DNA from 3 places in the Nocardia thraciensis genome. Region 1 is predicted to be linked to each of the others. Evidence: riboswitches for the same ligand, from Rfam matches in the RefSeq annotation. Region 1 holds a riboswitch; each other region holds the start of a gene.

Region 1 (7,192 bases):
CCGCGCCGATGTCCTGGAACGACGCGCGAGCCTGCCGCAGCAGGTGGGCGAGAATCCGGCGGTCCAGCTCATCCATACCGCCTCCTTCCCTGCGCAATGATTCGCCGAGGTTCACTCGATACACGCAATGAATCGATATTCCGAGCGCAACAGTACGCCCATTATCTTCGTTTCAACGTCGCGTGATCGCCGATCCCGAGGAGTCCCGTTGACCTCCGTCACCGCCCCGCACGCGCCCGAACCCGCCGCCGTCCGCTGGTCCACGCCCCGCCGATACCTGATGTGCCGCCCGGAGCATTTCGACGTGCGCTACGCGATCAATCCCTGGATGGACCTCGCCGCGCCGGTGGACCGGGCTCGCGCCCTCGCCCAGTGGGAGGCGCTGCGCGCGGCGTTCGAACGGTGCGGCCACCGCGTCGACGTGATCGCGGGCGAGCCGGATCTGCCCGATATGGTGTTCGCCGCCAACGGCGGCCTGGTGATCGGCGACCGCGCCTTGTCGGCGCGGTTCGCGAATGCGGAACGGGTCGCGGAGGGCCCGGCGTATCACCGCTGGCTGAGCGAACAGGGCCTGTCCCGCGTCGCGGCGGCGACCGAAATCAACGAGGGCGAGGGCGATTTCGCGGTGGTCGGCGACCGCGTGCTGGCCGGGACCGGGTTTCGGAGTTCTCGGGCGGCGCACCGGGAGGTGGAGGCGTTCTTCGGGCTGCCGGTGGTGTCGCTGCGACTGGTCGATCCGCATTTCTATCACCTCGACACCGCCCTCATGGTGCTCGACGGCACCGTCGCCTACTACCCGAATGCCTTCGACGCGGCGAGCGCGCGGGTGCTGGCGCGGCTGTATCCGGACGCGGTCGTCGCCACCGCGGCCGACGCGCGGGTGCTCGGTCTCAACGGTGTGTGCGACGGTCACCGCGTATTCCTCAGCGACCGTGCCACGGCGTTGGCCGACCAACTGCGCGCTCGCGGTTACGAACCGATCGGCATCGACCTGTCGGAATTGCTGAAGGCCGGTGGCAGCGTCAAATGCTGCACCCTGGAATGGCATGCCGAGCGAGCTGCGCGCGACGAGGCGGCAGCGGGTTGAGCCCTCCCCACCGAGGGTGGCCACGATCCATGGTGTAGCACAGACGGGAAACCCTTCAGGGGCGACGGCGAGACGCAGAGGACAGCTTCGGTGGGCCGACCGCGCGGGTGGTCAGCGGATGTCGGGGTGTGGTGGGGTGATGCGGTAGCCGTCCGGTTCGGCGATCACATCGGTGCGGGCGCCGCGGGGGCGGCCGCAGCGGCGGTCGCAGCCGGACCAGTGCTGGCGGCCGGAGACCTCGAGGTCGGCGGCCTCGAGGCCGCCGCGCGTGCCGGTGGCGGGAGGGCCCGCGGTCGTGATACGGCCCGTGGTCACCGCCGCAGCGGCGTCGGCGCGAACGTCGGTGCGGGACTTGGCGCATCCGGGTTTTCCGGCGCACGCGGTGACCAGCAGCCACGGCGAGTGCGCGTCGAAGATCAGGCCCATCGGGGCGAGTACGCGCACCACCTGCTCGGCGGGCGACTCTTCCAGATCGGCGATCACCAGGCTGCGCCAGGGTGTCACCAGGATCGGATGTTCCACGGCGGCAACGAATTCGGCGGTACGCGCCGGGAGGCTGCCCAGCGGGACGCCCGCGCCCAGCGCCACCCGGTCGTCGGACTGGGTGAGCCAGCCGATCGGAATGTCGTGGCCCGCACCGAATTCCAGTGGCTCCGCGGCGGCGGCGAGGTCGAGCCGCGCGGCGACCCGGGCGGGCCCGTCCTCGATCTCGTGCAGACGCCACTGCTCGCCGCGCAACTCCTGGAACGCGCGTGCCGCCGCGAGCAGCACGTCGAGAACCTCCGTGCCCGGCAACCGGATACCGGTATCGCGGCCGCCCAGCACCAGGGTGTAGTCGTCGCCGCCGACCGCGTGGACGCCGATATCGCCGCCGAGGCCGCTCACATCATCGCGCCCGTCGTCGAGGGTGAACAACACCCGCCCCGGCAGCTCCGCCAGCGTCGGCGTCGCCCGCAGTCGCTCATCCAGTCCCTGGACCAGCGCGTGCACATCGGTCCAGCCACCCACCCGGCCCGACAGCGGCGAGGCGACGATATTGCGCACCCGCTCGTGCGTGGGACTGGGCAGCAGCCCGACGGCATCGAGCCGGGCCGCCAGCGCGTCGGCGTCGTGCATCTGCCGCAGCTGCACGTTGCCGCGCGAGGTGAGTTCGATATCGCCGTTGCCGAGTTCGCGCGCCGCCTCGGCGAGGGAGCGCAACTGGTCGGGCCGCAGCATACCGCCGGGCAGTCGAATCCGCGCCAGCGGACCGTCGGCGGCCTGGTGCAGCCGCAGGACGCCGGGGCAGGAATCGGGCGCGGAGCGAGTCATGATGCCTTCAGCCTACGATTCGCCCCGCGAGTCGGCGCCGCCGCGGCGGACCAGACGTCGGGCCGGACTCAGAGCAGGTGGGGCGGCTTGTGCCCCTCGACGTGGTCGCGGTGCACGGTGGTGCCCGCGATTCCGATGCCCAGGCCGACGGCGATCAGGAATACCACGCCCCACAGGATCGCCCAGCCGTCCTCGGCGCGCCCGGCCGAGGTGAGTCCGACCCCGAGCGCGGCGAAGGCCAGCATCAGGCAGAAATACCCGGTCCAGGCCGCGATCCGGTTTCGCTTGACCCATCTCGGCGCGGGTCCGGTGTGGTGCGGTGCGCTCGACATGGGCTCAGCCCTCCGATCCGGTCGTCCGCGCGGGGGAACCCTGGCGGTGGGCGAAGGTGGGGGTCTCCTCCCAGCAATCGTTGAGCAGACTCGGCGCCGCATGTCGGTCGGCACGGTCGCGGCGCACCGTCGTGCCGTACAGGGTGAGCCCGATAATCACCGTCGCAGCGCAGACTTCGCCGGACAGCATCGCCCAGCCCTGGTGGCCGCTGCCCGCGGCGGTCAACGCCATGGCGAGCGTCGCGAAGGTGACCAGCACGCCGAAGTAGCTCAACCAGGCGACTAAGCGATTGCGTCGAACCCAGCTCGGGGTTACCGGCATACGATCAGCGTCCTCTCTCGTCGGCCTCGCCGCGGGTATGGCCCTTCCACGGCGGGATCGGAACGTAGCTGTCGTCCAACAGATGTGGCCGTTCGTGGTGGTCGGCGTGATCGCGGCGGTTGGTCGTCTGGAAGACGAGCAGACCGAAGATCGCGACCGCCGCGCACACGCCCGCGGCAATCAGCAACAGATCGCCGCGATTTCCGGCAGCTGCCGCCAGCGCCATAGCCAGCAACGCAACGGCAACCATCATGCAAACAATTCCTGACCAGGCGGCGAAGCGATTCCGCCTGGCCCATCCCGGGGAGTTCGGCATATTTCGAGCGTACGCCGCTGTGCCGGACGGGAAAATGCTGAAACAGCAGGTCGTTGCGAGTTCGATGCATAGTTCCCGGCGGCGGGCACCGGGGCCGGGGCTCCGGCGGCGGACGACCGGCGCGGTAGCATCCGGGGGCTCGCGCAGCACGAGGAAACCGGTGCAATTCCGGTGCGGTCGCGCCACTGTGACAGTCAGACCCTCCTGGCGAGCGCCAACTCCCTGATGGGCGCGTCACCCGAGGAAGGCCGAACCGTGATTCTGCTGCTGTCCACCTCCGATACCGACCTGCTGTCCGCCCGCGCCAGCGGCGCCGACTACCGGCTGGCCAACCCCGCCCGGCTGCTGCCCGACGATCTGCCGGGCGTGCTCGAGGGCGCCGACCTGGTGGTGGTGCGCATCCTCGGCGGCCGCCGCGCGTGGGAGGAAGGACTCGACGCGCTGCGCGGCAGCGGAATTCCGGTGGTGGCCCTCGGCGGCGAGATGGCGCCCGACGCCGAGCTGATGGAATGCTCCACGGTGCCCGGCGGCGTCGCGGCGGACGCGCACAACTACCTGGCGGCGGGCGGGCCGGCCAATCTGCGCCAGCTGCACAACTTCCTGTCCGACACCGTTCTGCTCACCGGGCACGGCTTCGAGCCGCCCGTGCACCTGCCCGACTGGGGCGAGCTGGAGCGGGACGCGCGCGACGTGGACGGCCCACGTGTGGCCGTGCTGTACTACCGGGCCCAGCATCTGGCCGGGAACACCGCCTACGTCGACGCGCTGTGCACCGCGATCGAGGAGGCGGGCGGGCGGCCGCTGCCGCTCTACTGCGCCTCGCTGCGTACTGCGGAGCCGGAACTGATCGAAACCCTGCGCGGCGCCGACGCGCTCGTGGTCACCGTGCTCGCGGCCGGTGGCACCAAACCGGCGACGGCGTCGGCTGGCGGCGACGACGAGGCCTGGGACATCGGGGCGCTGGCCGAGCTGGATGTGCCGATCCTGCAGGGCCTGTGCCTGACCAGCGGCCGGGCGCAGTGGGAGGCCAACGACGACGGGCTGTCGCCGCTGGACGTTGCCACCCAGGTCGCGGTGCCGGAATTCGACGGCCGCATCATCACGGTGCCGTTCTCGTTCAAGGAGTTCGACGCCGAGGGTCTGTCGGCCTACGTGCCGGACCCGGAGCGCGCGGCGCGGGTGGCGGGACTCGCGGTGCGGCACGCGCGGCTGCGGCACCTGCCGACGGGGCGGCGGCGCATCGCGCTGATGCTGTCCGCGTATCCCACCAAGCACGCCCGCATCGGCAATGCCGTGGGCCTGGACACCCCCGCCAGCGCCATCCGGTTGCTCACCGAGATGCGTTCGGCCGGTTACGATCTCGGTGCGCCGGGGGAGATCCCCGGACTGGACGAGCGGGACGGTGACGCGCTGATCCACGCGCTCATCGCCGCCGGTGGCCAGGATCCGGACTGGCTGACCGCGGAACAGCTGGAGGGCAACCCGATTCGCATCGGCGCGGCCCGCTACACGGAATGGTTCGAGACCCTGCCCGAGGAGCTGCGCACGGCGGTGGTCGCGGCGTGGGGTCCGCCGCCCGGGGGACTGTATGTCGACCGCTCCGCCGACCCGGCCGGTGAGATCGTCATCGCCGCACTGCGTTTCGGCAATGTGGTACTGATGGTGCAGCCGCCGCGCGGCTTCGGCGAGAACCCGGTGGCCATCTACCACGACCCGGATCTGCCGCCGAGCCACCACTATCTGGCGGCCTACCGGTGGATCTCGGCCCCCGACGGTTTCGCGGCCGACGCCATGGTGCACCTGGGCAAGCACGGCAACCTGGAGTGGCTGCCCGGCAAGACCCTCGGCATGTCGGCCGCCTGCGCCACCGACGCGGCGCTGGGCGACCTGCCGCTGATCTACCCGTTCCTGGTCAACGACCCGGGCGAGGGCACGCAGGCCAAGCGGCGCGCGCACGCGACCCTGGTCGACCATCTGATCCCGCCGATGGCGCGCGCCGAGACCTACGGCGACATCTCGCGTCTGGAGCAGCTGCTCGACGAGCACGCCAACATCTCGGCGCTCGACCCGGCGAAGCTGCCCGCGATCCGGCAGCAGATCTGGACGTTGATGCGGGCCGCCAAAATGGACCACGACCTGGGTCTCGAGGAGCGCCCGGACGAGGACGTCTTCGACGACATGCTGCTGCACGTCGACGGCTGGCTGTGCGAGATCAAGGATGTGCAGATCCGCGACGGCCTGCATGTCCTGGGACAGGCGCCGGTGGGGGAGGGCGAGCTGGATCTGGTGCTGGCCATGCTGCGCGCCCGGCAGCTGTGGGGTGGCGAGCACGCCGTCCCGGGGTTGCGAGAGGCACTGGGGCTCAGCGAATCCGGGGACGAATCGCGGGAGCGGGTGGACGCGGTGGAGACGCGCGCCCGGACGCTGCTGGCCGCGCTGCAGGCCGCGGACTGGACGGTCGATGCCGTCGACGGTGTGATCGATCGATACGTGACGGCGGGCGGCGCTCCGGCACTCAACGGGACGGGGTTGCCCGCGCGCGGCGACGGCGGTGAACCGGAACCCCGAGCGAGCGAGGGCAGCGCACCGGGTGCCGGCGCCATCGTGCTCCCGGCCGATCGGATCGATACGCTGCGCGCCGTATTGCGTTTCGCGGCAACCGAAGTGGTTCCTCGGCTGCGCCGGACCGGGGTCGAGATCGCGCGGATCCTGCATGCGCTGGACGGTGGTTTCATCCCGGCCGGGCCGAGCGGGTCGCCGCTGCGCGGGCTGATCAATGTGCTGCCCACGGGCCGCAACTTCTACTCCGTCGATCCGAAGGCGGTGCCGTCCCGGCTGGCCTGGGAAACCGGTCAGGCCATGGCGGATTCGCTGCTGCAGCGGTATCTGGCCGACCACGGCGACTATCCGCGCTCGGTGGGGCTGTCGGTGTGGGGGACCTCGGCCATGCGGACCTCCGGCGACGATATCGCCGAAGTGCTCGCGCTGCTGGGGGTGCGGCCGGTGTGGGACGAGGCGAGCCGCCGCGTGACCGCGCTGGAGCCGATCTCGCTCGACGAACTGGGCCGCCCGCGCATCGACGTCACGGTGCGCATCTCCGGGTTCTTCCGCGACGCGTTCCCGCACGTGCTCGCGCTGCTGGACGACGCCGTGCGGATGGTGGCGGCGCTGGACGAGCCGGACGAGTTCAATTACGTACGCGCACACGCCGAATCGGACCTGGCCGGGCACGGCGACCGGCGCCGCGCGACGACCCGGATCTTCGGCTCCAAACCGGGCACCTACGGCGCGGGTCTGCTGCAGCTGATCGACTCCAAGAGCTGGCGCACCGACGACGACCTGGCGCAGGTGTACACGGCGTGGGGCGGCTACGCCTACGGCCGCGACCTGGACGGCGCGCCCGCGGCCGAGGATATGCGCACGGCCTATCGACGAATCGCTGTGGCGGCCAAGAACACCGACACCCGCGAGCACGACATCGCCGACTCCGACGACTACTTCCAGTACCACGGCGGCATGGTCGCGGCGGTCCGAGCGCTGACCGGCAGCAACCCGGAGGCCTATATCGGCGACAGCACCCGGCCCGATGCGGTGCGCACCCGCACGCTGTCGGAGGAGACCACCCGCGTGTTCCGCGCGCGGGTGGTGAACCCGCGCTGGCTCGAGGCGATGCGGCGGCATGGATACAAGGGCGCGTTCGAGATGGCGGCCACCGTCGACTACCTGTTCGGCTACGACGCCACCACCAATGTCGTCGCCGACTGGATGTATGAAAAGCTCTCGGAGAGCTACGTGTTCGACGATGTGAACCGCAAGTTCATGGA
Region 2 (7,192 bases), on a different contig from region 1:
ACCCACCAACGGGCTCGACCCGGCCGGGATGGCCGAGATGCGCGAGCTCATCACCGGACTCGCCGCCGACGGGCACACCGTCGTGCTGTCGTCTCACCTGCTCAGCGAGGTGCAGGAGATCTGCGACCGCGTCGGCGTCATCTCTCGGGGGCGCCTGCTCACCGAAGCCACGGTGAGCGAATTGCTCGGGGCGGCAACGCTCTTCCTGCGGGCCGAGCCGGTGGAGCTGGCCTTCCCGGCGGTCCGTCGAGTGGTGGGCGATCGATCCGCGTTGCTGACCGCCGCCGGTATCAGAGTGGATGCCGGTACGGCGATGGCGCCGGCGGTGGCGCGCGCGGTGATCGCGGCCGGTGCGGATCTGCTGGAGCTGCGCATCGACGAAAAGTCGCTGGAGGAAGTGTTTTTCGAGATGACGAAACTGGAGGAAGCGGCATGAGCGTCAGGCAGGGAATGCGGGATGTGGTGGCCTGCACCGCCGCGGAACTCGATCGGCTGCGCAAGTGGCCCGCGTTCTGGGTCGTGCTCGGCACCTGGATCCTGCTGAATCTCACCTTCGCGTACCTGTTCAACTACCTGGCCTACACCACGGGCGACAGCTCGCGGATGTCCAACGGACAGCCGCGCGAGGTCTTGCTGCGGCTGATGCTGCCCGCCGCGGTGCCGGAGGTGTTCACGCAGGGGATGGCGATGTTCGGCGGTGCGCTGATGCTGGTGCTCGGCGCGATGGTGACCGGCAGCGGATACGGTTGGGGCAGTTGGAAAACCGTCCTCACCCAGGGCCCCGGGCGGGTGAGCGTGCTGACGGGCACCGTGCTGGCGCTGTCCGCGGTGGTGGTCGGGCTGGTCTGTGCGGCGTTCGTGATCGACACCGGGGTGGCCGCGGTGATCGGCTCCGCGCAGCACGGTTCGCTGGCGCTGCCGTCAGCGGGCCGGGCGCTGCTCGGAATAGTCACGGGCACGCTCATTCTCGGGATGTGGACACTGGCCGGTGCGCTGGTCGGCGCCATCGCCCGGGGCCCCGCACTGGCCGTCGGCCTCGGGCTGGTGTGGGTGCTGGTGGTCGAGAACCTGCTGCGTGGCGTCGGCGCGATCTTCTCGCCGATCCAGGCTGTGACGGACTACCTTCCAGGCACGGCGGCCGGATCACTGGCCGGTGCTATGCGCACGGTCGGGGGCGCGGCGACCCCCGGGGTACTGGACGTGCTTTCCCGCCCGGTGTCGTTCGCGGTGCTCGGCGTGTACATCGCGGTATTCGTCACCGCCACCGTGTGGTCGGTCAAGCGCCGCGACATGGTTTGAACGACAACACAATACGTAGTACGGGCCCGCGGGGTGCCGGAGTTGCGGTCAGCCGAGCACCCCGTAGGCCACCTGCCTCGAGGCCCTCGCGATCTGGTCGGGGGTCAGCTTGCGGGAGCGCTGACCGCGATAGACCTCGGAGGCGAGTGGGGCGAGCAGGATGTTGGCGTAGCAGGCCGCCGGTGCGGCTCCGGGGCCGAGCGGGGGCGGGCCGCCGAGCGTACGGGCGAGCGGCCGAGCGGGTAGGTTCGGTCGGGACGGCAATCCATTCCGACTGTGAAAGGACAGTGATGCCAACACGTACCGCGCGCACCGCTTGGACCGGGGGCCTGCAGGACGGCTCTGGCCAGGTCGAGCTGGCGAGCTCCGGCGTCGGCAAGTTCGACGTGTCGTTCCCGAAGCGGACCGCCGACACGGCCGAGGGCACCACCAGCCCGGAGGAACTGATCGCCGCCGCGCATTCGTCGTGCTACGCCATGGCGCTGTCGGGCCAGATCGGCAACGCCGGCGGCACGGTGCGGAGCCTGGACGTCAACGCCGATGTCACGCTGGGTCCGGATCCGGCGGGCGGCTTCCACATCAGCACCATCAAGCTGACCGTGCGCGGCAAGGTCGACGGGCTGGACGCCGCGGGCTTCCAGGCCGCCGCCGAGGGCGCGAAGACCGGCTGCCCGATCAGCAAGGCGCTGGCGGGCGTCGGCACCATCGAACTGGATGCCGCGCTGGAGTCCTGAACGCGTGAGGACATGACGAGGGGCGGTGTGAACGCACCGCCCCTCGTTGTGTTCGCCTACGTGCATGTCCGCCGTTGCCGTGTGCGGCCGCGGACCACGTACGTCAGGCGGCGACCGCGGCCTGCCTGCGATCGGCGAACTCCGTGAGGGTCGCGAATGCCAGCCCCAGCACGGCCCACAGCGTGGCCGAGACCGCCAGCGACGACACCCGGAACTGCCACAGCAGAGTCGCCGGGAAGTTGTCCTTCACTTCGTTCACCCCGGGCAGCGCGATATAACCGACCGCCGTCACGATCACGAACGCCGCCACCGCACCGCCGAACCTGACCGTGCTCAGTTGCGCGGCGAGCAGGCGGTGCGCGAACACCGCGCTGCCGACCGCCGCGAACCCGAGCAGGACCGCCGCCACCCACAGCAGGGTGCGCTCGTTGATCGTGTCCGGCTCGCCCACCGCCGGGGGATTGGCCGGGTACTTGAAGAACGGCACCGCGGTGATCGCGAGCCAGCCGCACAATCCCAGTGCCACAGCCAGTTTCGGCCCCGGCAGGCTGGTGTGGCGGCGCGCGAAGTGGGCCGCGGCGGCGAAGATCGCGCCCAGCGCCAGCCCGGACAGCCCGAGTGCGAGGAATTCGCCGAACTTCTGCCCACCGCGGCTGACCAGTGGTTCTTCGGACTCCTCGTGGGAATGCCCGCCTGCCGCGGCCTCCTCGATGGCGATGGCCGACTCGACCCTCGGCTCGCCTATGACGAACCCGACGGTGCCCGCCAGCAGTCCGGCGATGAGTCCGGCCAGCAGGCCGCGTAGGAGCAGGGTCTTCAGCGAACCGGTCAGTGGCACGGCACGCCCAGCAGGTGTCGCCCGTCGTGCATCAGCTCGTGCAGGTACATCCCGCTCCGGGAGACCGCGCCCTGATCGAAGCCGACCAGGTACAGCGTGAGCAGTGCCAACAGGACGACGCCTACCGCAACGAGCACGGTGGCGAGCGAATCGGTTGCGCGGCCGGGGGTGTGCGCAATGGCCATGGTGGTCCTCCTTCGGGGATGGTCGCGTCCCCGCGAGCGAGTCTGGCAACGACGGTGCCGATGTCTGGCTAACCGGCCGAGGGGCCGGATTACAGTGGCGCGACCGCCCCGGAATCGCACCGGGTTACCGCGTCACCGTCGCTGTGGTCACCTGAACTGTGACACCCTGAGTTCTGTGGCGTCAACTGCGGGATCGTCATTCGGCCGCCGCCCCCGGCTGCTGATCGGAATCGTCGCGGCGACAGTGACCGTGCTGGTCGTCGCCGCGATCGTGGTCGCGGTCCGTGCGCGGTCCGGGGACTCGTCGCTGTCGTACCCCTGCCCCGGGGACCCGGCTTCCGCCGAACCGGGGTGGGCGCCGTCCTCGGCGTCGTTCGCCGCGGGTTTCGAGGCGCATCCGTTCGTCGGCAACGGTTATCTCGGCCTGCGGGTGCCGCCCGCCGGAACCGGTTACGTCGAGACCGGTGAGCGCACCGGCTGGCCGCTGTACACCCCGCGCTACGACGGTGCGTTCGTGGCCGGGCTGTACGGGCGCGAACCGGCGCTGGCCGACGGGCTGACGGTGGCCGCGGCGCTGCCGAACTGGTCGACGTTGCGGGTCGGGGTCGGCGGTGAAACCTTCTCTCCGGCAACGTCACCCGCGCAGGTGTCGAACTTCCGGCAGACCCAGTTCCTGCGCTGCGGCATGGTGCGGACCGAACTGACCTGGACCACGCGCGACGGCCGCGCCACCGATCTGGCCTACGACATATTCGCCGATCGCACCGATCAGCACGCCGCCGCCGTACATCTCACCGTCACGCCGCACTGGGACGGGCAGGTGACCGTCACCGACCTGCTCGATTTCGCCGGTGCCCGCCGCATCGATCGGACCGGGTTCTCGTCACCGGCTCCAGGCACCCTCAATGCCGAATTCCGTACTAGGACAACGAATGTGGTCGGCAATGTGGCCTCGGTGCTGGCCGCCGACGGTACGGTGCGACCGCAGGAATCCGGCCAGCAGGCGACATCGGAGGTCGTGTCGGGAAGGCCCCTCGAGGTCACGAAGTTCGTCGGCGTCGACACCGGGCTCACCGCCGCCGATCCCGGCCGGTCCGCGACGGACGCCGCGCGCGGGGCCGCCGAGCGAGGGTGGCCGAATCTGCTTGCCGCACAGGCGCGGGCGTGGCGCGAGCTGTGGGCATCCGATATCGAGGTGCCCGGCCGCCCGGACGTGCAGCGCTGGACGCGCGGCGCGCTGTACTCGCTGTATTCGGCGACGAATCCGCGGCAGGACAACAGCGTGTCGCCGACCGGTCTGAGCAGCGACAACTACGCCGGTCTGGTCTTCTGGGACGCCGATATCTGGATGTACCCGGGGCTGCTGCAACTACAGCCGGAGCTGGCGCGGTCGGTGGTCGAATACCGCTACAAGACCCTGCCGGGCGCCCGCGAGAATGCCCGGCGCCTGGGCTATCCCGGCGCGTTCTATCCGTGGACGAGTGCGAGCACCGGCGATCTGTGGAGCGAATGCCACAGCTGGTCGCCGCCGCACTGCGTGACCCAGATCCACCTGCAGGGTGATGTGTCGCTGGCCGCGTGGCAGTACTACCTGGCAACCAAGGACGTCGGCTACCTGCGCGACCGCATCTGGCCGATCATGTCGAGCCTCGCCGAATTCTGGGCCGCGCGTGCGACGCCGAACCCGGACGACAGCTTCTCGGTCCGCGATGTCGCCGGGCCGGACGAGTACAGCAACGGCGTCGACGACGGTGTGTACACCAACGGCGTCGCGGCCGTGGCGCTTCGGAACGCGGTCACGGCCGCGCGTATCATCGGCGCGCCCGCGCCGCCGGAGTGGACGGCGCTCGCCGATCGGCTGCGCATGCCGTTCGATGCCCGTGACGGCATATTCCTGCAGTACGAGGGATATCGCGGATCGGAGATCAAGCAGGCCGATACGGTACTGCTGCAGTATCCGCTGGAGTGGCCGATGCCGCCGCAGGTAGCCGCGAAGACGCTGGACTACTACGCGGAGCGCACCGATCCGGACGGACCCGCCATGACCGACTCGGTGCATCAGATCGATGCCGCCGCCAACGGTGAGGCGGGCTGTTCGGTGGGCACCTATCTCGACCGCTCGGCCCGTCCCTTCGCCCGCGAGCCCTTCGGGCAGTTCGCCGAGGCGCGCGGCGAGAAGGCGGGCGCCACGGATCCGCACGCCGGCGCCCCCGCATTCTATTTCACAACGCTCGCAGGCGGTTTCGTGCAGGAGTTCACCAACGGCCTGGTGGGACTGCGTCTTCGCGAGGATCGGGTGCGACTGGACCCGCTGCTCCCGCCGCAGCTTGTCGACGGCGTGACGGTGCGCGGATTGGATTGGCAGGGAAGGGTTTTCGACGTTGCCGTCGGTCCCCGGCATACTACGGTCACGCTCCGGTCGGGGGAGCCGCTGCCGGTGGAGACGGCCGCGGGCATACGCCGGGTCGAGTCGGGGAGTTCGCTGGAGTTGCCGACCCGCCGCCCCGATCTGGACCCCACTGCCGACGCGGCGCAGTGCAAGACCGCCATGGCCTCGAGCGAACAGCCCGGCGACTATGCCGAGGCGGCCGTCGACGGCGATGCCGCCACCAGCTGGCTGCCCGCCGCCGACCGGGCGGAGCTGACCGTCGACCTGGGCGCGGTGGGCGCCGTCACGCGGGTGCTGCCGCAGTGGAACGGCCCCGCCCCCGCGTCGTCCGAGATCGCGATCTCCCGCGACAACCGCACCTGGACAACCGTGCCGCGCGACGAGAACGGCGTGCTGGCGACCCCCGCCTACGCCCGCTACGTCCAGATCCGCCTCACCGGCGTCGACATCGCCGCGGACGCGGGCATCCGCGAACTCGACGTCACCACCGCACCCGGGTAGCGGCCCGGCGTCATTCGGTGGAAGATTTCCCGGGGATGTCGAGGACGACCTCGAATTCCAGCAGCGATGCTCCGGACGACACCGGCTTGCGCGTCTGGCCCGCATGCGCCTGCCTGGCCGGGCCGTCCCGCCACGCGGCGAACGACTCCTCCGAATCCCACTGCGTGACAACGAAGTACCGCTCGTCTCCGGCGACCGGCCGCAGCAGCTGGAAACCGAGGAACCCGGGCGAGTTCTCCACCGCATGTGCTCGTGCGGCGAACCGCTTCTCCAACTCGGGCCCCGCACCCTCGGGAATCTCGATCGCATTGATCTTCACAACAGCCATGCGCACCAGGCTAGCGCTCGCGTACCCACACCTCCCGCGGACGTATCGTCGGGGGCGATGCTGTACGACGAGGGTGGCGCCGGGGTGCCGATTCTGCTGCTGCACGGGCTGATGGGCAGTGCGCGGACTTGGCGTGCGCACCTGGACTGGTTGCGGGAGTTCGGGCATGTGTACACCTTCGACGCTGCCGGGCACGGCCGCCCGGCGCCCGAGGAGCTGAGCACCGAGGCGTTCGTCGCCGACCTCGCGGCGGCCACCGCGGAGATCGTCGAACCCATGGTGGTGATCGGGCATTCGATGGGCGGGCTGCACGGCTGGGTGTTCGCGGCGGCGCAACCCGGGCGGGTGCGGGCCCTCGTGGTCGAGGACATCGCCCCGGACTTCCGCGGCCGCACCGCCCGCGACTGGGCGGCCATGATCGAGGCCTGGCCGCAGCCGTTCCCCGACGCCGCCGCGATGCTGGACTTCTTCGGCCCGGTCGCCGGGCGGTACTTCCTGGAATCGTTCGAGCACGGCCCCGACGGCTACCGCCTGCACGGCGACGTCACCACCTTCCGCGACATCTCCGAGGAATGGGGCACCCGCGACTTCTGGGGCCAGTGGCGCGCGGTGCAGGCCCCCGCGTTGCTGATCGAGGGCGAGCACACCATCACCCCGCCAGGCCAGATGCGCGAGATGGCTCAGGTACACCCCAACGCCCGCTACGCGAAGATCGAGCAGGCAGGCCATCTGGTACACGACGATCAGCCCGCCGCCTACCGCGCCGAAGTCGAGGGCTTCCTGCGCGAGGTGCTCGCCTGACACCCCGTCATCCCGGCCAAAAGCGCGCCGGGATGACGGGAGCTGTGCCGAATGGCGGTGGTGTGCCGGGTTGACGGGGCTGTGTCGAATGGCGGTGGTGTGCCGGGTTGACGGAGC
Region 3 (7,192 bases), on a different contig from region 1:
CAATGGGGCAGGGCATTCGGGCCGGGACGACAATGGGGCAGGACATTCGGGCCGGGACGACAATCGGGCAGGACGTTCGGGCAACGCGGCGGCGGTCGCTGTGACCGGGCTGATGGCGGCGGCGAGGTCCGCGAGCGACAAGCGGAAGGCGCTGCGGGCCGGGCTGGCCAGCGGGCGGATCCAGCGGCTGCCCGGGGCGTTCAACCCCCTGGTGGCGAAGCTGGTTCAGGAACTCGGGTTCGAGGGCGTGTACGTGTCCGGGGCGGTGGTCTCCGCCGAACTCGCGCTGCCCGATATCGGGCTGACTACGCTGAGCGAGGTGACCGAGCGAGGCCGCGCGATCGCACGGGTCACCGATCTGCCGACACTGATCGACGCCGATACCGGATTCGGCGAGCCGATGAGCGCGGCCCGCACGATCACGCTGCTCGAGGACGCGGGCCTGGCGGGCTGCCACATCGAGGACCAGGTGAACCCCAAGCGGTGCGGGCATCTCGACGGAAAGGCCGTCGTACCGGTCGAGGAGATGGTGCGGCGCGTCCGGGCGGCGGTCTCGGCCCGGCGCGATCCGGACTTCGTGATCTGCGCCCGCACCGACGCCCGCGGCATCGAGGGGCCGGCCGCGGCGATCGACAGGGCCAAGGCCTATGCCGACGTGGGTGCCGATCTGATCTTCACCGAGGCCTTGGCCGATGCCAGCGAGTTCGCGAAGTTCCGTGCCGCCGTGCCGGTTCCGCTGCTGGCCAATATGACCGAATTCGGCAAGTCGGACCTGCTGTCGGCGGAGAGACTCGAGGGTCTCGGGTACAACGCCGTCATCTACCCGGTCACCACCCTGCGCCTGGCGATGTTCGCCGTCGAGGCCGGGCTGCGCGAAATCGCCGCCACCGGAACCCAATCCGGCCTGCTCGACACTATGCAGCATCGAGCACGGCTGTACGAGCTGCTCGGCTACCAGCACTACAACGAATTCGATTCCGGCATCTTCAATTTCACCGTGAGCGAGTGACTCCATGACCGAGATCAAGAAGGGACTGGCCGGGGTCGTGGTGGACACCACCGCCATCTCGAAGGTCGTTCCCGAAACCAACTCCCTGACCTACCGCGGTTACGCGGTCCAGGATCTGGCGCGGCACTGCGGCTTCGAGGAGGTCGCCCACCTGCTGTGGTACGGCGAGCTGCCCGACGCGAACCAGCTGCGGGCGCTGCGCCACCGCGAACGCGCGCAGCGGCGCCTCGATCGCTCGCTGCTGGCGCTGATCGACAAGCTGCCCGAGACCTGCCACCCGATGGATGTCGTGCGCACCGTGGTCAGCTATCTCGGCGCCGAGGATCCACTCGAGGACCGGGGCACGAGCCCGCAAGCGCTGCTGGCCAAGGCATTACGGATGACCGCGATCCTGCCCACGGTGATCGCGGCCGATATGCGCCGTCGCCGCGGGCTGGATCCGATCGCCCCGGACGAGCAGCGGGGTTTCGCCGAGAACTTCCTCTACATGTGTTTCGGCGAACCGTCGACCGCCGACCGCCGCCTGGACCCGCGGATCGTGGCGGCGTTCGAGACATCGCTGATCCTCTACGCCGAGCATGGTTTCAACGCCTCGACCTTCGCCGCGCGCGTGGTCACCTCGACGCAGTCCGACATGTACAGCGCGGTCACGGCCGCCATCGGCACGCTGAAGGGCCCGCTGCACGGCGGCGCCAACGAGGCCGTCATGCACGCGATGCTGGAGATCAGTAAGCCGGAGCGGGCGCGGGAGTGGTTGCGGGACAGGCTGTCCCGCAAGGAGAAGGTGATGGGTTTCGGACACCGCGTCTACAAGAACGGCGATTCCCGGGTGCCGACCATGAGGGCGGCCCTGAAGCAGGTCGCGGAGGTGACCGGCGGCCACGAATGGCTGCGCATGTACGCCGAACTCGAGGCGGCCATGGCGGAATCGACCGGCATCGAACCGAATCTGGACTTCCCCGCCGGACCCGCGTACTACCTGATGGGCTTCGACATCGACATGTTCACGCCGATCTTCGTGATGAGCCGCATCACCGGCTGGACCGCCCACATCATCGAACAGTCACAGTCCAATGCGCTCATCCGCCCGCTGTCGGAGTATGTGGGTGTGCCGCAACGGGTCGTGGGAGTGGCCTGACGCACGCCGCGACCGTGACACCAGTGGCCCCGGCTGTCGTCAGACGGCCGGGGCCACAGTGCATCAGCGTACGGCTTGTGCCGCGGTCACCAGGTTCCGCAGCGACGCCTCGACCTCAGCGGGTCCGCGGGTCTTGAGCCCGCAGTCCGGATTGACCCAGAGCCGTTCGGCCGGTACGGCTTTCAGTGCGGCCTGGAGCGAGGTGGTGATCTCCTCCACACTCGGCACCCGGGGCGAGTGGATGTCGTAGACGCCCGGCCCGACGCCGAGGTGGAATCCGGCCGCGTTGAGGTCGTCGAGCACCTCCATGTGCGAGCGGGCCGCTTCGATCGAGGTGACGTCGGCATCCAGATCGGCGATAGCTCCGATGATCTCACCGAATTCCGAGTAGCACAGGTGGGTGTGGATCTGGGTGGCGTCGGACACGCCGCTGGTCGCCAGCCGGAACGCCGTCACCGCCCAGTCCAGGTACGCCTGCTTGGCCTGCGCGCGCAGCGGCAGCAGCTCTCGCAGCGCCGGTTCGTCGACCTGGACGATGCGGATCCCGGAGGACTGCAGGTCCACCGTCTCGTCGCGGATCGCGAGCGCGACCTGCCGGGCCGTTTCCGCCAGCGGCTGGTCGTCGCGCACGAACGACCAGGCCAGGATCGTCACCGGGCCGGTGAGCATGCCCTTGACCGGCTTGCTGGTGAGCGACTGCGCGTACCCGATCCACTCGACGGTCATGGGCGCGCGCCGCACCACGTCCCCGTACAGGATCGGCGGCCGCACGCAGCGGGTGCCGTAGGACTGCACCCAGCCGTTGCCGGTGGCGAAGAAGCCGTCGAGCTGCTCGGCGAAGTACTGCACCATATCGTTGCGCTCGGGCTCGCCGTGCACCAGTACATCGAGACCCAGCTTCTCCTGCAGCGCAACGACATCGGCGATCTCGGCGCGCATCCGCTCGTGGTACTGCGCGCCGGTGATCTCGCCCTTGCGCAGTTCGGCTCGCGCCTTGCGGATCGCGGTCGTCTGCGGGTACGAGCCGATCGTGGTGGTGGGCAGCAGCGGCAGTCCCAGCCGTTCCCGTTGCAGCGCACGGCGTTCCGTCGCGGGGGCGCGGCGGGTGGCGTCCGCGCCGAGCGCGGACAGACGGGCGCGCACGGCATCGTTGCGCAGGCGCGGATCGGCGGCACGGCTCGCCCGCGCCGCCCGCGCCGCGGACAGTTCGTCGGCGATGGTGCCGGTGCCCTCGCCCAGGGCGGTGGCGAGCAGCCGTACCTCGCCGACCTTCTCCGCGCCGAATGCCAGCCACGACCGCAGCGCCGGATCCAGCTCCGTCTCGTCGTCCAGCGAATACGGCACGTGCAGAAGCGAACTGGAGCTCGACACCGCCAGCGCGCCGGTACTGCCCAGCAACGTGCCCAGCGAGGCCAAGGCCCCGTCGAGGTCGGTCCGCCAGATATTGCGCCCGTCGACGACACCGGCCACCACCAGCTTGTCCGCCAGGGCCGGTACCGCGGCCACGTCGTCGACCGTTGTGCCGGAGGCGAAATCGAGCGCGACACCCTCGATTCCCATGTCCGCCAAGGCGGGCAGCGCCGCACCCGGGCGGCCGAAGTAGGTCGCCACCAGGATCGCCGGTCGCTGCCGCAGTCCGGACAGCTCCGCGTAGGTGCGCCGCATCAGCGACAGCTCGGCATCGGTGAGGTCGGTGACCAGCACCGGCTCGTCGATCTGCACCCAGTCGGCGCCCTCGGCGGCCAGCAGGCCGAGCAGTTCGCGGTAGTGGGGGAGCAGATCGTTCAGCCGATCCACCGGCGAGATGCCGTCGAGGCCCTTGGACAGCTTCAGGAAGGTCAGTGGCCCGATGACGACCGGACGTGCGGGTACGCCCAGTTCACGAGCCTCGCGGAACTCACCGAGGAGCTTGTCCGGACGCAGCGCGAAGGAGGTGCCCGGGCCGATCTCGGGGACCAGGTAGTGGTAGTTGGTATCGAACCACTTGGTCATCTCCAGCGGCTCGACGTCCTCGGTGCCCCGGGCCGCGGCGAAGTAGCGTTCCACCGGGTCGGTGATTCCGGCGACCCGCAGGGGCAGCGCGCCGAACATCTCCGCGGTGTCGAGCATCTGATCGTAATAGGAAAAGGTCCCAACGGGAACCGAATCCAGTCCGGCCGCCGTCAGCGCGGCCAGCTGCGTGCGCCGCAGCTCGCGCCCGACGGCGTGCAGGTCGGCGGCGTCGATGCGCCCGGCCCAGTAACTCTCGGTCGCGCGTTTGAGCTCGCGCCGCGGCCCGATCCGCGGAATGCCGAGAACCGTTGCGGTGAAAGGGGTGTGATCAGTCACGGTCTCTCCAGTGCTGGAAGCCACAGGTCACCGCCATACAGAGCAGACGGAGCCCGAGATGCCTGTGCACTGGTGTCCGCCCGCCCGATTCCACGAGGCGGTGGCCGCCGGATACGGCGTACCCGGCACAACTGGCAGGTCTTCGGACTCGCAGGCATCTCCCCGTCGGGGGTGTCCCTACTGGCCGTCGCTTCCCAGGTGCGCGCACCCAGTGCTGGTGACGGCGGTCGTTCCTGCATACCGCTGCGGGACAGTCCCGGATTCCCACCGGGTTCCCTCTGGCCGATCCCTCCGGACCGGTTTCGACGCTGCCGCCCTGGCGCTCGGGGCTCCAACTCGCCAGGCGCAGCGAACCAGCTGCGTAGTAGAGGATAAGGCACGGGGCAAAGCGGTTATTCCGGGTATGAGCCCGCCGCTGTCATTCCACCCCGCATCGCTTTTGGCCGGAAACCACGCGTACTGGCTCGGTTACCGGCAGGTCACACAGATTTGCAGATCGGCAAGGTTCGGTTGTGAGGTTGGCTGCGAAGGCGTATTCGATGTCCGGACTCGCCGACGAGCCAGGTACCTTAAGCCAATGTTCTCCAAAGTGCTGGTCGCCAACCGCGGGGAAATCGCCATTCGAGCGTTCCGCGCCGCTTACGAACTCGGGATCGGCACCGTCGCGGTATTTCCCTACGAGGACCGCAATTCGGTGCACCGGCTGAAGGCGGACGAGTCGTACCAGATCGGGGTGCCCGGCCACCCTGTGCGGGCCTACCTGTCGATCGAGGAGATCATCAAGGCGGCCAAGACCGCCGGCGCCGACGCCGTCTACCCCGGTTACGGATTTCTGTCGGAGAACCCGGACCTGGCCGCGGCGTGCGCGCGGGAGGGCATCACCTTCATCGGCCCCTCGGCCGAGGTGCTGGAACTGACCGGTAACAAGGCCCGCGCGATCGCCGCCGCGGAGGCCGCGGGGCTGCCGGTGCTCGCCTCCACCGCGCCGTCGGCCGACGTGGAGGAGCTGCTGTCGGCCGCGGATTCCCTGCGGTTCCCGGTATTCGTCAAGGCCGTCGCCGGTGGCGGCGGCCGCGGTATGCGCCGGGTCGCCGACCGGGCGCAGCTGCGCGAGTCCGTGGAGGCGGCTATGCGGGAGGCCGAATCGGCCTTCGGCGACCAGACGGTATTCCTCGAACAGGCGGTGATCAATCCCCGCCATATCGAGGTCCAGATCCTCGCCGACGGGCGGGGCAATGTCATCCACCTGTTCGAGCGGGACTGTTCGCTGCAGCGGCGGCATCAGAAGGTGATCGAGCTGGCCCCCGCGCCGAACCTGGATCCCGCACTGCGCGAACGCATCTGCGCCGATGCCGTGGCCTTCGCGCGGCAGATCGGCTACAGCTGCGCGGGCACCGTGGAGTTCCTGCTCGACGAGCGCGGCAATCACGTGTTCATCGAGATGAACCCCCGTATCCAGGTCGAGCACACCGTCACCGAAGAGATCACCGACGTCGATCTGGTGGCGTCGCAGTTGCGGATCGCCGCCGGGGAAACCCTGGACGACCTGGGGTTGAGCCAGGACTCGATCGGTATCCGCGGCGCCGCGCTGCAGTGCCGGATCACCACCGAGGATCCCGCCAACGGCTTCCGGCCGGACACCGGCCGCATCACCGCCTACCGCAGTCCGGGCGGCGGCGGCATTCGCCTCGACGGCGGCGCCAACCTGGGCGCCGAGGTCGGCGCGCATTTCGATTCGATGCTGGTGAAGCTCACCTGCCGCGGCCGCGACTTCACCCAGGCGGTGGCCCGGGCCCGGCGGGCGGTCGCCGAATTCCGGATTCGCGGTGTGGCGACCAACATTCCGTTCCTGCAGGCGGTGCTCGACGATCCCGACTTCCGGGCCGGGCGGGTGACCACTTCCTTCATCGACGAGCGGCCCTACCTGCTGACCCAGCGCGGGTCCGCGGACCGCGGCACCAAGATCCTGACCTATTTGGCCGACATCACCGTCAACAAGCCGCACGGTGAGCGTCCCACCGCGGTGTACCCGCACGACAAGCTGCCTCCGATCGACACCACGGCGCCGCCGCCGGACGGGTCGCGGCAGCGTTTGCTGCGGCTGGGTCCCGAGGGTTTCGCGCAGGCCCTGCGCGAGCAGCGGGGAATCGCGTTGACCGACACCACCTTCCGCGATGCGCACCAGTCGCTGCTGGCGACCCGGGTGCGTACCAACAGCCTGATCCAGGTGGCCGGGCACGTGGCGCGGCTGACACCGGAGCTGCTGTCGGTCGAGTGCTGGGGCGGCGCGACTTACGATGTGGCGCTGCGGTTTCTGTACGAGGACCCGTGGGAGCGGCTGGCGGCGCTGCGGGAGGCGATCCCCAATATCTGCCTGCAGATGCTGCTGCGCGGGCGCAACACCGTCGGGTACACGCCGTACCCGGAAAAGGTCACGCGCGCCTTCGTTTCCGAAGCCACCGCGACCGGGATCGACATCTTCCGGATCTTCGACGCGCTGAACAACGTCGACCAGATGCGCCCGGCCATCGACGCGGTGCGCGAAACCGGCACGGCCCTCGCGGAAGTCGCGATGAGCTACACCGGCGACCTGTCGAACCCGGACGAAAACCTCTACACGCTCGACTATTACCTCAAGCTGGCCGAGCAGATCGTGGACGCCGGCGCGCACGTCATCGGCATCAAGGACATGGCCGGACTGCTGCGCGCGCCCGCCG

Evidence for each region. Region 1 has a riboswitch for cobalamin ahead of cobN (cobaltochelatase subunit CobN). Riboswitches for the same ligand answer to the same signal wherever they lie in the genome.
Region 2: linked by a shared signal. The riboswitch ahead of ACYVLQ_RS22870 (CbtB domain-containing protein) and the one ahead of cobN (cobaltochelatase subunit CobN) in region 1 are both predicted to bind cobalamin.
Region 3: linked by a shared signal. The riboswitch ahead of metE (5-methyltetrahydropteroyltriglutamate--homocysteine S-methyltransferase) and the one ahead of cobN (cobaltochelatase subunit CobN) in region 1 are both predicted to bind cobalamin.

The regions. Positions count from the first base shown of each region.
Region 1 covers NZ_BAAGSM010000017.1:244,438-251,629, forward strand. Annotated here, with positions in the region: gene ACYVLQ_RS08975 (Lrp/AsnC family transcriptional regulator) at 1-76, opposite strand, end outside; gene ddaH (dimethylargininase) at 209-1,087, shown strand; gene cobG (precorrin-3B synthase) at 1,199-2,398, opposite strand; gene ACYVLQ_RS08990 (hypothetical protein) at 2,467-2,730, opposite strand; gene ACYVLQ_RS08995 (hypothetical protein) at 2,735-3,052, opposite strand; gene ACYVLQ_RS09000 (hypothetical protein) at 3,057-3,305, opposite strand; adenosylcobalamin-variant (AdoCbl-variant) riboswitch at 3,506-3,581, shown strand; gene cobN (cobaltochelatase subunit CobN) at 3,624-7,192, shown strand, end outside.
Region 2 covers NZ_BAAGSM010000033.1:365,771-372,962, reverse strand. Annotated here, with positions in the region: gene ACYVLQ_RS22895 (ABC transporter ATP-binding protein) at 1-436, shown strand, start outside; gene ACYVLQ_RS22890 (ABC transporter permease subunit) at 433-1,299, shown strand; gene ACYVLQ_RS22885 (hypothetical protein) at 1,348-1,563, opposite strand; gene ACYVLQ_RS22880 (OsmC family peroxiredoxin) at 1,590-2,033, shown strand; gene ACYVLQ_RS22875 (CbtA family protein) at 2,137-2,871, opposite strand; gene ACYVLQ_RS22870 (CbtB domain-containing protein) at 2,862-3,056, opposite strand; cobalamin riboswitch at 3,095-3,238, opposite strand; gene ACYVLQ_RS22865 (discoidin domain-containing protein) at 3,232-5,946, shown strand; gene ACYVLQ_RS22860 (antibiotic biosynthesis monooxygenase family protein) at 5,957-6,274, opposite strand; gene ACYVLQ_RS22855 (alpha/beta fold hydrolase) at 6,332-7,075, shown strand.
Region 3 covers NZ_BAAGSM010000026.1:197,955-205,146, forward strand. Annotated here, with positions in the region: gene prpB (methylisocitrate lyase) at 101-1,009, shown strand; gene ACYVLQ_RS17160 (bifunctional 2-methylcitrate synthase/citrate synthase) at 1,014-2,147, shown strand; gene metE (5-methyltetrahydropteroyltriglutamate--homocysteine S-methyltransferase) at 2,211-4,475, opposite strand; cobalamin riboswitch at 4,592-4,791, opposite strand; gene ACYVLQ_RS17170 (pyruvate carboxylase) at 5,053-7,192, shown strand, end outside.